2 regions of the Modestobacter lapidis genome follow, and region 2 is predicted to be linked to the other one. Evidence: riboswitches for the same ligand, from Rfam matches in the RefSeq annotation. Region 2 holds a riboswitch; the other holds the start of a gene.
The links. A riboswitch is a leader RNA that binds a small molecule or an ion and turns the genes downstream of it on or off. The one in region 2 is predicted to bind cyclic di-AMP.
Positions count from the first base shown of each region.

Region 1 (6,988 bases), on a different contig from region 2:
GGTGACGCCGTCGCTGCGCGTCTCGAGAGCGGTCACGGTGGCCCCGGTGCGCAGCTCGGCGCCGGCGGCGCGGGCCGCGGTGGCCAGCGCCCCGCTGACCGCGCCCATCCCGCCGACCGGCACCCGCCAGCGGCCGGTGCCGTTGCCGACCAGGTGGTAGAGGAAGCAGCGCCCGGCCAGGCCGTCGGCGGCGTGCAGGTCGGCGGCGGTGCCGATCAGCCCGTCGGTCAGCGCCATGCCCCGGACGACGTCGTCGGTCAGGTGCTCACCCACCACGTCGGCCAGCGGGCGCTCGCGCAGGTCGTGCCACAGCTGGGGGTCGCGCAGCCGGCCGGCCAGCTCGGCCCGCGTGGGCAGTGGCTCGGTGAGGGTGGGGGCGAGGTCCTCGGCGAGGGTGCTCAGCCGGCCGTAGAACCGTTGCCAGCCGGCGAACTCGGTATCGGAGCCGGTGAGGTCGCGGAACGAGGCCGCCGTCGCCGGGCCCTCCGCGCGCTCGACGAGCAGCCCGGTGTCGCGCCCGCCGCGCCGCACCGGCGTGTACGAGGCCACTGCCCGGTCGACCAGCCGCAGCGGCAGCGCCAGGTCGCTGACGATCCGGTCGGGCAGCAGGCTGACCAGGTAGGAGTACGCCGACAGCCGGACGTCGACCCCCGGGAACACCCGGCTGCTCACCGCGGCGCCGCCGAGGGTGTCCAGCCGCTCGAGCACCAGCACCGACCGGCCGGCCCGGGCCAGGTAGGCGGCCGCGACCAGGCCGTTGTGCCCGCCGCCGACGACGACGACGTCGTACCGGGCCGCGGTTCCGGCGGAGGACGAGGGGCTCGGCATGCGGGTCATCGTCCCGTGCCCGGCCCGACCCGCTGCAGCAGACCCCACCCGGGCTGCGCCCCGGCACCGCTGTGCAGATCGCCACACCCCGGGCCTGCGGGGGGAGTGCCGGAGGGCCTGCACCGGGGGTGCACGGCATGCGCCTCGGCCTCGCCGGCCGACAGTCGGGGCAGGCTTCGAGCGCCAGGTCAGGTCGCGTGTCGGCCATCCGACGGAGCAGCCCGAGGGGGAACTCGCGCCGTGCCATCCCCGTACCCGGCGAGCCTGTCACTCACGGTGAGCGTGTCGCGGCGCACCCCCGGAGTTTCTGCACAAAGTGACCCGCGCCGTTTGTCACAAGCGCATCACGGCCCTATCGTCGGCCCGTCCGGACGGGTCGTTCCGTCACCTACCGGGTGACAACCGACCGGGCGCCGCCGAACCACCGTGCCAGTGCTCCCTGCTGGCCAGATGGACCGGGGACCCACCGCAGTACTGGGGTGAAGCACCCCGGCTCGACCGAGCCGGGATGCCGGGCGTCTTCCCGCCCGAACCCGTCAGCTAACTCGGTAGGCGGCACGTGGAAGAAAGGAAACACCCGCCGAACATGGCGAGTTCCCGCATGCCTGCCCGCCGCCGGGTCTTCACCGGCCGACGGGTGCTCGTCACCCTCGTCGCCGCCACCGGTGTCGCGCTCTCTCCCCTAACCGCGCACGCCGTTCCCGAAACGCCGGGCACCTCCCAGGAGGCCGCGGCCCTCGTCGCCGCCCGCGGGCACGACCTCGAGGTCGTCACCGAGAAGTTCAACGACGCCCGCGTGCAGCTCGAGGCCCAGCAGGCCGCCGCCACGAAGGCCGCCGAGGACGTCGCCGCCGCGGACGCCGCCGTCGCCGAGGCCCGGAACAAGGTCCGCGAGGTGGCCCGCAGCGCCTACACCGGCGACCAGCTGAGCACCCTCCAGGCGATGCTGACCAGCGAGTCCACCGACGAGCTGCTCGACCGGATCGGCACGCTGGACACCATCGCCCAGCACAACAACGGCATCCTCGGGGCGGCCCAGCAGGCCACCGAGACGGCCGCGACGAGCAAGGCGGCCGCCGACCGGGCCGCCGCCGAGGCCACGGCCCAGCTCGACCGGGTGGCGGCCCAGCAGGCCGACCTGCAGTCGCAGATCGCCGAGTACCAGGCCCAGTACGACCGGCTCAGCGCGCAGGAGCGGGAGCGGGCGCGGCAGCTCGCCGAGCAGGCGCACGCCGCTGCCGCGGCCCGCTCGACCGCCATCGACCGCACCGACCGCGAGGCGCCCGCCGCCAGCCGGTCCACGCGCGGCGGCTCCGTGCCGGCGCCGTCCGCCCCGGTGGTGGCCAGCAGCTCGGCGGCCGGTACCGCGGTGAACGCCGCCATGGGCAAGCGCGGCGCGCCCTACGTCTGGGCCGCCGCCGGGCCAGGCTCGTTCGACTGCTCCGGCCTGGTGCAGTACGCCTACAAGGCCGCCGGGATCTCCGTGCCGCACTCCAGCCGGATCCAGGCCACGATGGGCCGGGCCGTGTCCCGCGCCGAGCTGCAGCCGGGCGACCTGATCGCCTTCTACAGCCCGGTGAGCCACATCGGCATCTACATCGGCAACGGCCAGATGGTGCACGCCCCGACGTCGGGTTCCGTGGTGAAGGTGGTCAGCATCGACGTCATGGGCAGCATCACCGCCATGCGCCGGATCGCCGGCTGAGGAAGGACCTTCCTGCCCCCCACCGCTCGCACGCTCGCGGCGGGACCCTGCAGGGAGGCCGCACCACTCCCGTTCGCAGGCTCGCGGCGAGCCGCTGAACCGGGCCGTTCCAACGAATGGCCGTGCCCCGACCGCCTCTCGGCGGCCGGGGCACGGCCGCGTCCCGACCGCGACGACCTGCACCGGACGCGAGCCACGTCACACAGCCCTACCGGGCAGGATCGTCGGAGTCACCCCGTCGCCCCCGACACCTGAGGAACCGATGAGCTCCCTGACCGAGCCCCGCACCGTCGCCGGTGCCTTCCGCGTGGTCGCCGTGGCCGAGGCCGTCTCCTGGGCCCTGCTGCTGGCCGGCATGTTCGTCAAGTGGGTGCTGGGCACCTCGGAGGTCGGCGTGCAGGTGGCCGGCCCGATCCACGGTGCGGTGTTCGTCGCCTACGTCGCGGTCACCCTGCTGACCTGGCGGGTGCTGCGCTGGTCGCCGGGGACGGCGCTGCTCGCGCTGGCGGCCTCGGTGCCGCCGTTCACCACCGTGTGGTTCGAGCGCTGGGCGCAGCGCACCGGCCGGCTGCCGGCCGCGGGGGCCGCGCCGGTGGCTGGATAGCCTCGCGGGATGGCCGACCCGGTGCTGCCCACCACCGCCCGCACGCTGCTGGCCCGCACCGCCCGCGTGCAGCGGGAGGGCCGGGCGCCCAGCCTGGTCGCCGGCGTGGTCCGGGACGGCGGGCTGGCCTGGTCCGCCGGCCGTGGCGCGGTCGCCGACCCGCACACCGACGTGCAGTACCGCATCGGGTCGATCAGCAAGACCGTGACGGCGGTGGCGGTGCTCCGGCTGCGCGACGAGGGCCGGCTCGACCTCGACGACCCGCTGGAGCGGCACCTGCCCGGCACCCCGCTGGGCGACCGGACCGTCGGCCACCTGCTGTCCCACCTGGCCGGTGCCACCTCGGAGAGCCCCGGCGGCTGGTGGGAGCGGGTGCCCGGCGGCTCGCTCGAGGAGCTGCGCCTCGGTGCCGCCGACGTGGTGCTCGGGGCGGCCCGCCGGTTCCACTACTCCAACCTCGGATTCGGCCTGCTCGGCGAGCTCGTCGCCCGGCACCGTGGCCGGCCGTGGGCGGAGGTGGTCGGCGCGGAGGTGCTCGCGCCGCTGGGGATGACCCGGACGACGCCCCGCCCGGCCGGCGCCGCGGCCTCGGGCGCCGCCGTCCACCCGTGGGCCGACGTCGTCCTGTCCGAACCGGAGCACGACGCCGGCGCGATGGCCGCCGCCGGCCAGCTGTGGGCGACCCTGGCCGACCTGGGCCGGTTCGCCGCCTTCCTGCTCGGCGACACCGGTGACGTGCTCTCGCCGGCGACGCTGGAGGAGATGACCGTGCCGGCCGGCGTCGACTCCGCCGCGCCGGGCTGGTCGGCCTACGGGCTGGGATTGCAGGTGCTGCGGGTCGACGGGCAGACGCTGGTCGGGCACGGCGGCTCGATGCCGGGCTTCCTGGCCGGGGTGTTCGTGGACCGGGCCGAGCAGACCGGTGGCGTGATGATGACCAACACCACCAGCGGTGTCGAGCCGCTCGTCCCCGGTCTGTTGGCCGATCTGCGGGCCGCCGAGCCGCGGGTGGTCGAGGCCTGGACGCCGTCGTCCGCGCCGGTGGCGCTGGATCTGCTCGGCGTCTGGTTTTGGGGGCCGGCGCCGCACGTGCTGCGCGCCTCGGCCGGTGGGCTGCTGCACCTGGGCCCGCTGCCGGGGCGCACCGGGCGGGCCAGCCGGTTCTCGCCGCGGGCCGACGGCACCTGGGTGGGGCTGGACGGCTACTACGCGGGCGAGACGCTGCAGATCGCGCCCGACCACCTGGACCTGGCCACCTTCGTCTTCACCCGTACGCCCTACGACCCTGCGGCTCCCGTGCCCGGGGGCGTGGACGAGGCCGGCTGGCGCTGACCGGACGGGCTCAGAGCCGGTCGAACGCGTCCATCGTCGTCTTCACCACCGCGCCGTAGGCCAGGTGCGGCACCAGGTCGCTGATCCAGGCGGTCGCCGACCAGGTGCGCGGGTCGGTGATGCCCAGGACGGTCATCGGGCCGTTGGCCGCGACCAGCACGCCGGCGGTGGTGAGCAGCGTCCCGACCAGCGGCTGGGAGCGGAAGCCCGTGGCGCGCGCCAGCCCGACCAGGACGCCGACTCCCACCCCGGCCGCCAGCCCGGTGAGCGGGCCGAGCCCCTGCACCCGGTTGTCGCGGGTATCGCCCTCGCCGGGGATCGGGAGGTGTGCCTTCGCGGCGAGCGCCTCGACGGTCTGCTCGGGCGTGGAGCTGGTGCCGCGGCCGCGGACGGCCATGTCCAGGTAGGTGACCGCGTTGAGCGCCGTCGAGCCGGCCGCGCCGGCCGCCGCTCCGCGCAGTGCCCAGCCGGGGGTGCTGATCCCCCGTCGTCCCTTGCCGAAGGTGCCCACCGGTGTCCGCTTGGCCATGCCGGGGTCTACCCGCACCTCGTCGCCGGGCAAACGGAGCCGGTCCGTCGGTGGGCCGGGCGTTGCCCGCTCAGCGGCCACACCTGGGCTGGAAGGGGCCGATAGCGGGCCCTTGCTCGCCGAGCAGGTTGACGACGCCGGCCGGGTCACTCACCGGCAGCGGGCGCCGACCCGGCGGCGCGCTCCAGCAGCGGGGTCATCCGGTGGTCGACGAAGCGGCGCAGCGCCAGGTTGGTGTCGGTGCGCTGCACGCCGGGGAGAGCCAGCACCTGCTCGGAGATCCGCCAGAGGTCGTCGGCGTCCACCGCGACGACCTGGACGAGCAGGTCGGCCACCCCGGACAGCCCGGTGACCTCCAGGACCTCCGGGATCTGGGCGAGCGCGGCGCTGACGTCGGTGAGGCTGCGCTGCACGACCTGCACGGTGACGTAGGCGCCCAGCCGGTATCCCAGCGCCTCGGGCCGCACCCGGCGCTCGAAGGGTGCCAGCGCCCCGCCGGCCTCCAGCCGGGCCAGCCGCCCCTGCACGGTGTTGCGGGCCAGGCCGAGTTGCTGCGAGAGCGCCAGCACGGTCGTCCGCGGGTCGCGGGAGAGGGCCAGCAGCAGGCGTGCGTCGGTGGCATCCAGTTGATCGCCGGCAGCGGGCACGGCGCTCAGTCTGCCACGTCGACTGGGGCTCCGACCGAGCATCCTGCTCAGTTCCTGGACGGGGTGTTGTGCACTTCGCGGGAGGAGTGATCTTCTCCACAGGGCGCTCGTGCGTGTCACCATGGTGTGAGCGGTGCCACACCCCGGCGCCCAGGACGTCCATGACCGGTGCCCGGTGACCCCGGGCCGGGAGACGGCGAGGAGATCGGCATGACGGCGCTCCAGCAGGCCACCGAGGTGGTCGACCCGGTACCCGGGGCCCAGGCCCCCCACCTGCCCGGCCAACCGGATCTGGTCCAGTTGCTCACGCCCGAGGGCGAGCGGGTCGAGCACCCCGAGTACTCGATCGACGTCTCCGACGACGAGCTGCGCGCCGTGTACCGGGACCTGGCCCTGGTCCGCCGCTGGGACGTCGAGGCGACCGCGCTGCAACGGCAGGGCGAGCTGGGCATCTGGGCCTCCCTGCTCGGTCAGGAGGCCGCCCAGGTGGGTGCCGGCCGGGCCATGGAGGCCGGCGACATGGCCTTCCCCACCTACCGCGAGCACGGCGTCGCCTGGACCCGCGGCGTCGACCCGCTGCACGTCATCAGCCTGTTCCGGGGCGTCGACATGGGCGGCTGGGACCCGATCGCGGCCGGACTCAACCTCTACACGGTGGTCATCGGCGCGCAGTGCCTGCACGCGACCGGCTATGCCATGGCCCTCCAGCGCGACGGCGCCGAGCACGCCGCGCTGGCCTTCCTCGGCGACGGCGCGACCAGCCAGGGCGAGGTGAACGAGGCGATGATCTGGGCCGCGGCCTTCAGCGCCCCGGTCGTCTTCTTCTGCCAGAACAACCAGTACGCGATCAGCGTGCCGATCGAGCGGCAGTCCCGGGTCCCGCTGTACCAGCGGGCGGCCGGCTTCGGCTTTCCGGGCGTGCGGGTCGACGGCAACGACGTGCTCGCCGTCCTGGCCGTCACCCGGGCCGCGCTGGCGGCCGCCCGCGAGGGGCAGGGCCCGACCTTCATCGAGGCCTTCACCTACCGGATGGGCGCGCACACCACCTCCGACGACCCCACCCGCTACCGGCTGGGCGGCGAGCTGGAGCAGTGGAAGCTGCGCGACCCGATCGCCCGGCTCAAGGCCTACCTGTCCCGCAGCGGCATCGCCGACGCGGCGTTCTTCGACGGCGTGGACGCCGAGGGGGACGAGCTGGCCGCCCGGATCAGGAAGGGCACGGTGGAGATGCCCGCGCCGGCCGGCACGGAGATCTTCGACTCTGTCTACGCCGAGCAGACCCCGGAGCTCGCCCGGCAGCGGGCCGAGTTCGTGGCATACCACGAGGGCTTCGAGGAGGCGGG
Region 1 covers NZ_BAAGVS010000007.1:75,322-82,309, forward strand. Annotated here, with positions in the region: gene ACYVG5_RS10370 (phytoene desaturase family protein) at 1-828, opposite strand, end outside; cyclic di-AMP (ydaO/yuaA leader) riboswitch at 1,233-1,398, shown strand; gene ACYVG5_RS10375 (C40 family peptidase) at 1,430-2,533, shown strand; gene ACYVG5_RS10380 (DUF3817 domain-containing protein) at 2,796-3,137, shown strand; gene ACYVG5_RS10385 (serine hydrolase domain-containing protein) at 3,147-4,469, shown strand; gene ACYVG5_RS10390 (hypothetical protein) at 4,480-4,998, opposite strand; gene ACYVG5_RS10395 (Lrp/AsnC family transcriptional regulator) at 5,145-5,645, opposite strand; gene pdhA (pyruvate dehydrogenase (acetyl-transferring) E1 component subunit alpha) at 5,856-6,988, shown strand, end outside.
Region 1: another riboswitch for cyclic di-AMP. It lies ahead of ACYVG5_RS10375 (C40 family peptidase); the one in region 2 lies ahead of ACYVG5_RS15230 (C40 family peptidase).

Region 2 (6,988 bases):
CTCCTCGGCCGGACGAGACGGCTCTCCGCGGTGCTCGACGAGCTGGCTCCGGCGCTGGCCGACGGCGCGCGCGTCGCGCCGGCCGAGCTGCCGGCGCTGCTCGGGCAGCTCCTCGCCGCCCGGACGGCCGCCCGTGCGCTGGCCGCCCGCGCGGCCCGCCTGCCCGGGCTCCAGGTCCCGCCGGACTGGAACCCGCTCGTCGACCCGTTTCTCGCCGAGCGCCAGGTGGCCCGGGTGCGCCGGCTCGCCGCCGCCGCCGCCGGGAGCGCAGCGCCGTTCACCGGCCCGCTGCGCCGCTTCCTGGCCGCCGCGCCGTCGTGCGACGTGACCACCGCCGCGGCGGTCGCCGCCGCCCGGGACGCGGTCGCCGCGCTGTCCGCCGCCTGCGCTGCCGTCCCCGCACAGCTGGGTGCGTGGGCCGGCGAGGACGGGCTGGTCGAGCGGTGGGCCGCCACCCGGGACGGGCGGGCCATCGACACCTACGGCCTGCCGTCCCTGCGGCACTGGCGGGAGCTGCTGACCGGGCTGGGGCTGCTGCACTCGGCCGGTCTGGACGCGGCACGGACCGACCTGCTGCACGGCACGGTGCCGGCCGTCGACGCGGTCGCGGCGTTCGACCGCGGGCTGGCCGGGGCGTCGCTCGCCGAACGGCAGGCAGCGACCGGTCTGGGCGCGGCCGACGCGGAGGCGCAGGAGGCGGCGGCCCGCCGGTTCCCCGCCGCCTCCGCGGCCGCCCGGTCCTCCGTGGTCGCGGCACTGGCCGCCCGCGCCGCCGATCCTGCCGGCGCCCCGGCCGGTCCGGGGCCGGACGGGTTCCCCTGCGTGCTGGCCGACCCCGAGTCGGTCGCCCGCTGTCTTCCGGCGGCCGCCGGGCTGTTCGACCTCGTGGTGCTCGACGGGGCGTCCCGGCTGCGGGTGGCCGAGACGATCGGTGCGCTCGGCCGGGCGAGGACGGCCGTGGTGGCCGGGGACGACCGGCAGCCTCCACCGGTTCCGCCGGATGCCACCGACCCCGCGGAGACGCTGCTCGACGCGTGCCTGCGCGCCGGGGTACCGGTGCTGGAGCTGGCCTGGCAGCACCGCGGCGCCGACGAGGCGCTCGTCGCGTTCAGCGACGCACAGCACTACGGCGGCCGGATCTCCTCGGTCCCGTCACCGGCCGGAGGACGCGCGGTCTCGCTGGTGCGGGTGCCCGGGACGTTCCACCGGTCCGGAACGCTGCCCGGCACCAATCCGGCCGAGGCCCGGGCCGTGGTCGTGGAGGTGCGGCGGCGGTTCGACGCCGAGCCCGACGGGGTGCCCTCGATCGGCGTCGTCACCCTGCACCGCCAGCAGCGGGGGCTGATCGAGCGGCTGCTGCGCGACGCCGGCGACGACCGGCTGACGGAGGCGCTGGACTCGGCGGCGCTCGTCGTGGCGCACGTGGAGGGCGCGCCGGGCCTGGTGCGGGACGTCGTCCTGCTGTCGCTGGGCTGCTCGGCACCCGAGGGCGGCCGCGTGCCCGGCGACCTCGGCCCGCTGGCGCGCGCCGGCGGCGAGCGGTGGCTCAACGTCGCCGCTACCCGGGCGCGGCAGCAGGTGGTGGTCTACGCGTCGTTCGACCCGGAGCAGCTGCGGCCGGAGGAGACGTCGGCGCTCGGCGTCCGGCAGTTGCGGGCCTACCTCGACCTGGCGGCGTCGGGTGCCGACGACGCGCCCCGGTCTGGTCGGCCCGACGCCCACCGGGACGACGTCGCGGCCGCGCTGCGGGAGCGCGGGCTGGTGGTGCGCACCGACGTCGGCCGGTCGGACTTCCGCCTCGACCTCACCGTGGCCCGTCCGGCGGCGCCGGCTGCCCCGGTGCTGGCGGTGCTGCTCGACGGCCCGGCGGAGGCCGTCCGGTCGACGGTGACCGACCGCGTCGGAACGCCGGTCGACGCGTTGCGGCGGCGGGGCTGGCCGGCGGTCGAGCGGGTGTGGCTGCCGTCGTGGCTGGCGGACCGGGAGGCGGTGCTCGACCGGCTGGTCGCGGCGGTCGAGAGCGCCGTCTCCCCGGCGCCGGCGGCGCCGCTGCCGCCGCTGCCGGCGGCGGCCGCCACTCCCCTGGTGGTCGAGCCGCCGGCGGCCCGGGTCTTCCCCGCCGCGGCCGGTTCGGACGGGGATCCGTCGGCGGCGGTGCCGGTGCGGGTGACCGCCCGGCCGGCGGTCCCGCCGGCGATGCTGGCCGGCGAGCGTCCGTTCGTGCCGTGGACACCGGCGCCGGCCGGGGCGCCGCGGGCGTTCCGCCGGCTGACCGACCCGGACGTGGCGCGGCAGGTTCGTCGGGTGCTGGCCGCCGGCATCGCGGCGGAGGGCCCGATCCACCGCGACCGGCTGGCCCGGCTGACCGCGGGGGCGTTCGGGGTGGCCCGGGTGAACGAGGCGCGGCGGGAGTCGATCCTGGCGCTGCTGCCGGACCCGGCGGCGGAGTTCCGCTGGCCGACGGGGCTGGACCCGGCGACGTGGACCTGGTTCCGCCGCCAGTCGTCCAGCGCCGAGCGGCCGCTGGAGCACGTGCATCCGGACGAGATCGGCAACGCGATGGTCGCGCTGTGCCGGGGCGGGAACGGGATGACCCGCGACGAGCTGTTCGCGCGGACGCTGGCGGTGTTCGGCCACGGACGGCGCCACCCGGTGCTGCTGCCGTACCTGGAAGTGGCGCTGGCGCACGCCGTGCGGGCCAGCCGGGTCACCCGGGAGCCGGCGGGCCGGTTGATCAGCGCTGCCTGACCGTTCGGAGCGAGCCGCCCGCGATACTGGGCCGCATGACGTCACGGGCGAAGGTCCGCGTGTGGCATGCCGAGAAGGGATGGGGAGTTCTCGACTCCGCGGACACTCCGGGCGGCTGCTGGGCCCACTTCTCGGCCGTCCTCGTCTCCGGGTACAGGACTCTCGATGCCGGCGGGCCCGTTGAGTTCACCTTCGAGGCCGCCGAGCAGGACGGCTACTCGTTCCGGGCCGTCGACGTGTGGCCTGCTGACCGGACGCCGGTCCGAAGCCACAACGAGGTGCCGGGACCATCCCCTGCCTACCACTCGACACCGACCCTCACCCGCGGAATCGAAGACGAGAATCGCACGCTCTGACCGAGTTACCCACGCATCCGTAGCGGGGCGCGCGCCGGCTCAGCTACCGGCGTGGTCCGATGATGATCTCGGTGTTGTCGGGGCGGTAGGTGCGCCATCGGCCGTCGGGTGGTCGTTCGACGCGGAAGCCGTGGTGGACCTTGGTGTGGTGGCGTTCACAGAGGAGCGCTGAGTTCGTCAGGTTGGTTTCGCCACCGTGGACCCAGTGGATGAGGTGGTGCACATCGCACCACCAGGTCGGTGCGTTGCAGCCGGCGAACACGCAGGCCTTGTCGCGCCGCTCGACGGCCTTCCGTAGGGCGGGGGTGACCACGCGGTGGTCCCGGCCCAGGTCCAGCGGAACGCCGTCGGGACCCATCACGATCCGGGAGATGCTGCCGTCGCAGGCCAGCCACCGGGCCCGCTCGGCGGAGATGCACGCTCCGAAGCCGGTGGACGCAGCGCCGGCACCGGTGGCCGGGTCGGCGAAGTCATCGACGTCGAGGTTGAGGACCACGTGCGGCTTCACCCTCCGCAGGAACGCTGAAAGGACCCGGCCGCCCCCCACCGCTCGCAAGCTCGCGCCGGGCCCCTGCCGCCGGGCCACTGCAACGGCCACCCCCAGGGGCCCGCGCCGAGCTTGCGAGGCGTGGGGAGGGGGCGGTCCTTCGACTTCTCCCCACCGACGGCATCCAGGTAGAACCGGCCGGTGATGCTGCCGTCGGCGTGCTTGGCGATGGCCAGCCGGCGGCCCTCGGTGGGGTCGGGCTCGGGGCCGTCGGGGTCGAGGGCGGCGCAGTAGCGCTGCACGCACCCCCGCAGCGTGTCGAAGGGCTGGGTCGCCGCCGCCAGCGCCAGCGCCGCATCCACCTCCGCCACATCCACACCCTGATCAGCGGCCTCCGCCAACCGCTCGCACGTGGCGACCGGGGCGATCACCGCCACCGCCTCGGCGGTCACCTCACCCGCGGCGAACGCCGCCGCCACCGCCGGCAGCTGCTCCAACACCCGACCCGAGTGCACCAGCCGGGACGCCGCCTGCGAGGACAGCCGCAGGTGACCTCGCCCCCAGGACGCCATCGTCTTCAGCCCGTCGTGCTCGGGCGCCTGGGTCAGCTCGCACTCCCGCACCGTGCGCGCCAGCTCGGCATCGATCCGGTTCCTCACCTGCTGCAACATCGACGCCCGGTCCAGCAGCTGCGGCCCGAACATCGACTTCAGATCATCGGCCGCCAGCGCGTCCAGGGCCGAGGTCAACTCACCCATGACACCTCCCGCAGCGTTCGAACTGATGTTCGAAGTCTATCGCGAGGGTTGTGCCGCCACAAGACGAAAGCCCAGCTCACAACGGTACTACTGTCAGCCGCCAGCCGATCACTCAGGCACCCACGACCACCCCGCCGCCAGGCCACGAGCGATCATCGCGGACCGACCACGTTCTGCGACCGACCGGTGACGGCGGGCTTGGGCACGCCTCACCCGCCGAGATGCACCGTGCAACTTCCGTTCCGCAACCTTCGACTGCCAGGTCACGGGCGTCACGGGATCACCCGAGGTCGGCCCCGGCGAGTCGTCGAACGGACCGGGCAGCAGATCGCTCGAAGCCACGAATCAGTCACTCTGCGTGCCCGTTCACCGGGGCGACCGGTCACCTAACGTCGTCGCGTCCGTCGGGTCCCCAGCCGTCGCCGTCCGTGGCGACAACCCGCCGGACACCGCCGAACCGGGCGTCAGCAGCAGTTCCGAGCTGACCCCGGACCGGGGACCCACCGCAGTACTGGGGTGAAGCGCGACCGGCACGCAGGTGCCGCCGTGCCGGGCGAGTTCCCCGCCCGAACCCGTCAGCTAACTCGGTAGGCGGTTTGCGGAGAACAAGGAGAAACCGTCGTCCATGACGACCATGCGCACGTCCCCTGCTCGTCGTTCCACCCGTCCCGCCCGTCGCGCGGCCATCACCCTGCTCGCCAGTGCCGGGGTGGTGCTCACCCCGCTGACCGCCCAGGCCGCCGCCGGAGCGCCGGCAGCCGCCCCGGCGGCGACCGTCCAGGCGGCGCCGGTCGCCGCACCGAACCACGCGGCCCAGGTGGCCGTCGACACCGCGCTCGCCCAGCAGGGCAAGGCCTACGTGTGGGCCGGCGCGGGCCCGAACGTCTACGACTGCTCGGGCCTGACCCAGTTCGCCTTCCGGGCCGCCGGCATCGACCTGCCGCACTCGTCCCGGATGCAGTCGACGATGGGGACCCCGGTCGCGCGGGCCGACCTGCAGCCCGGTGACCTGATCTTCTTCTACAGCCCGGTCGGCCACGTCGGGATGTACATCGGCAACGGCCTGATGGTGCACGCACCGACCAGTGGGGACGTCGTCCGGACCACCAGCGTCGACGCGATGTGGGGCTACACCACCGCCCGTCGCCTGGTCTGACTCCTCACCTGCCCGGCTCCGGCGTCCCCGCGGGGGCGCCGGAGCCGGGCAGGTGCTCGAGCAGCCGGTCGAGGAAGGGCACCTGGCCCCGGACGAGCCGGCGCCGCGCCTCGTCCACCGGGAACCAGGCCGACCGGTCGATCTCCGGGAACTCCTGCAGCCGCCCGGAGCGGGGCGGCCACTCGATCGTGAACGTGTTGCTCCGGGAGGCGGCTGCGTCGAGGTCGCCCGCCGCCGCCCACACGGTGAGCAGCTTGCCGCTGGTCACGCGCACCTGGCCGAGGGGCACCAGGTCGGTGGCCGGGACCGGCGAGCCGAGCTCCTCCTCGAACTCGCGGCGGGCCACGTCGAGGGGTTCGTCGTCCGGGCCGTGCTCGCCCTTCGGGATCGACCACGAACCCTCGTCCTTGCGGGCCCAGAACGGCCCACCCATGTGCCCGAGCAGGACCTCGCACCCCGAGCCGGGGCTCAGCCGGTAGAGCAGGATCCCGGCACTCGTCCTGGCAGGCACGACTGCATCTTCGACGGTGGCGATCAGTCGCCGACGTAGGCGCTGACGCCGAAGTGCTGCTCGCCGTTCTCGTCCTCCTGGACGAGCACGGTGTAGGCCTGCCCGCCGACGATCGCGGCGCAGGTGTCTCCGTCGCACTCGACGGTCTCCAGGGCGGCTCCCTGCGCGGCGACCGTCTCGGCGAAGGCGGCCTCGGTGTCGGCGTTGCGGTCGTCCTGCGCCGCGCGGAAGTAGACGAGCCCGGTGACCGCCACGGCAGCGACGATGACGGCGGTCAGCAGCGTGATGAGCAACGTGGTGTGCCGGGTGATCCAGCCGGGCTCGGCGTCCTCGACGGACACGGGGCCGGCCGGATCGCCGGGGTGGGACGCGATCAGGTCGGGCGTGCCCGGCCCGGTCGTCGTCGGGGCCGGGGATCCCGCCGTCGTCGACCCGGTCGCGCCGGTGCCGGTGGGGGTGGTGCCGTCGGTGCTCATCTGGAAGGTGCCTCGTCCTGGTCCGGGGTGGAGAACGGCGCGATGCGGCCGACCTCCGACAGTGCCACAGCGTTCGGCGCCGGACGCCCGGCGCGGGGCCGGACGGCGCAGTTCACAGCAGACCGCCAGCCGGGCGACCGCTCACAGCTGGGGCACGCACTCCCCTGCGCCCAGCCTGGCCAGCCCGGTGAGGTCACCGGCGCCGAAGTCGACGGCGTCGTGGGTCTCCGGGTACATGAGCTGGCTGGGATCCGACACGTGGTCGAGGCCGACGAGGTGGCCCAGCTCGTGCAGGACGACGGCGCGGGCGAGCGCGACGCCGCCCGGCCGGGCGACGAAGTCCGCGAACGCGCCGGCGTCCAGGTCGACCACGCCGGTGACGTACACCTTCGGTTCTCCGGTGATGGCCACCGCGGCGCTGCCCGCCTCGCCGACGGTGTCGGTGCCGAACACCGGGTTCTCGTCCTCCGTCTGCCACGAGATGAGCACCGGCGCC
Region 2 covers NZ_BAAGVS010000016.1:56,443-63,430, reverse strand. Annotated here, with positions in the region: gene ACYVG5_RS15250 (AAA domain-containing protein) at 1-2,748, shown strand, start outside; gene ACYVG5_RS15245 (cold-shock protein) at 2,784-3,104, shown strand; gene ACYVG5_RS15240 (HNH endonuclease signature motif containing protein) at 3,148-3,612, opposite strand; gene ACYVG5_RS15235 (DUF222 domain-containing protein) at 3,609-4,349, opposite strand; cyclic di-AMP (ydaO/yuaA leader) riboswitch at 4,814-4,958, shown strand; gene ACYVG5_RS15230 (C40 family peptidase) at 4,975-5,505, shown strand; gene ACYVG5_RS15225 (NUDIX domain-containing protein) at 5,510-6,016, opposite strand; gene ACYVG5_RS15220 (hypothetical protein) at 6,040-6,492, opposite strand; gene ACYVG5_RS15215 (matrixin family metalloprotease) at 6,634-6,988, opposite strand, start outside.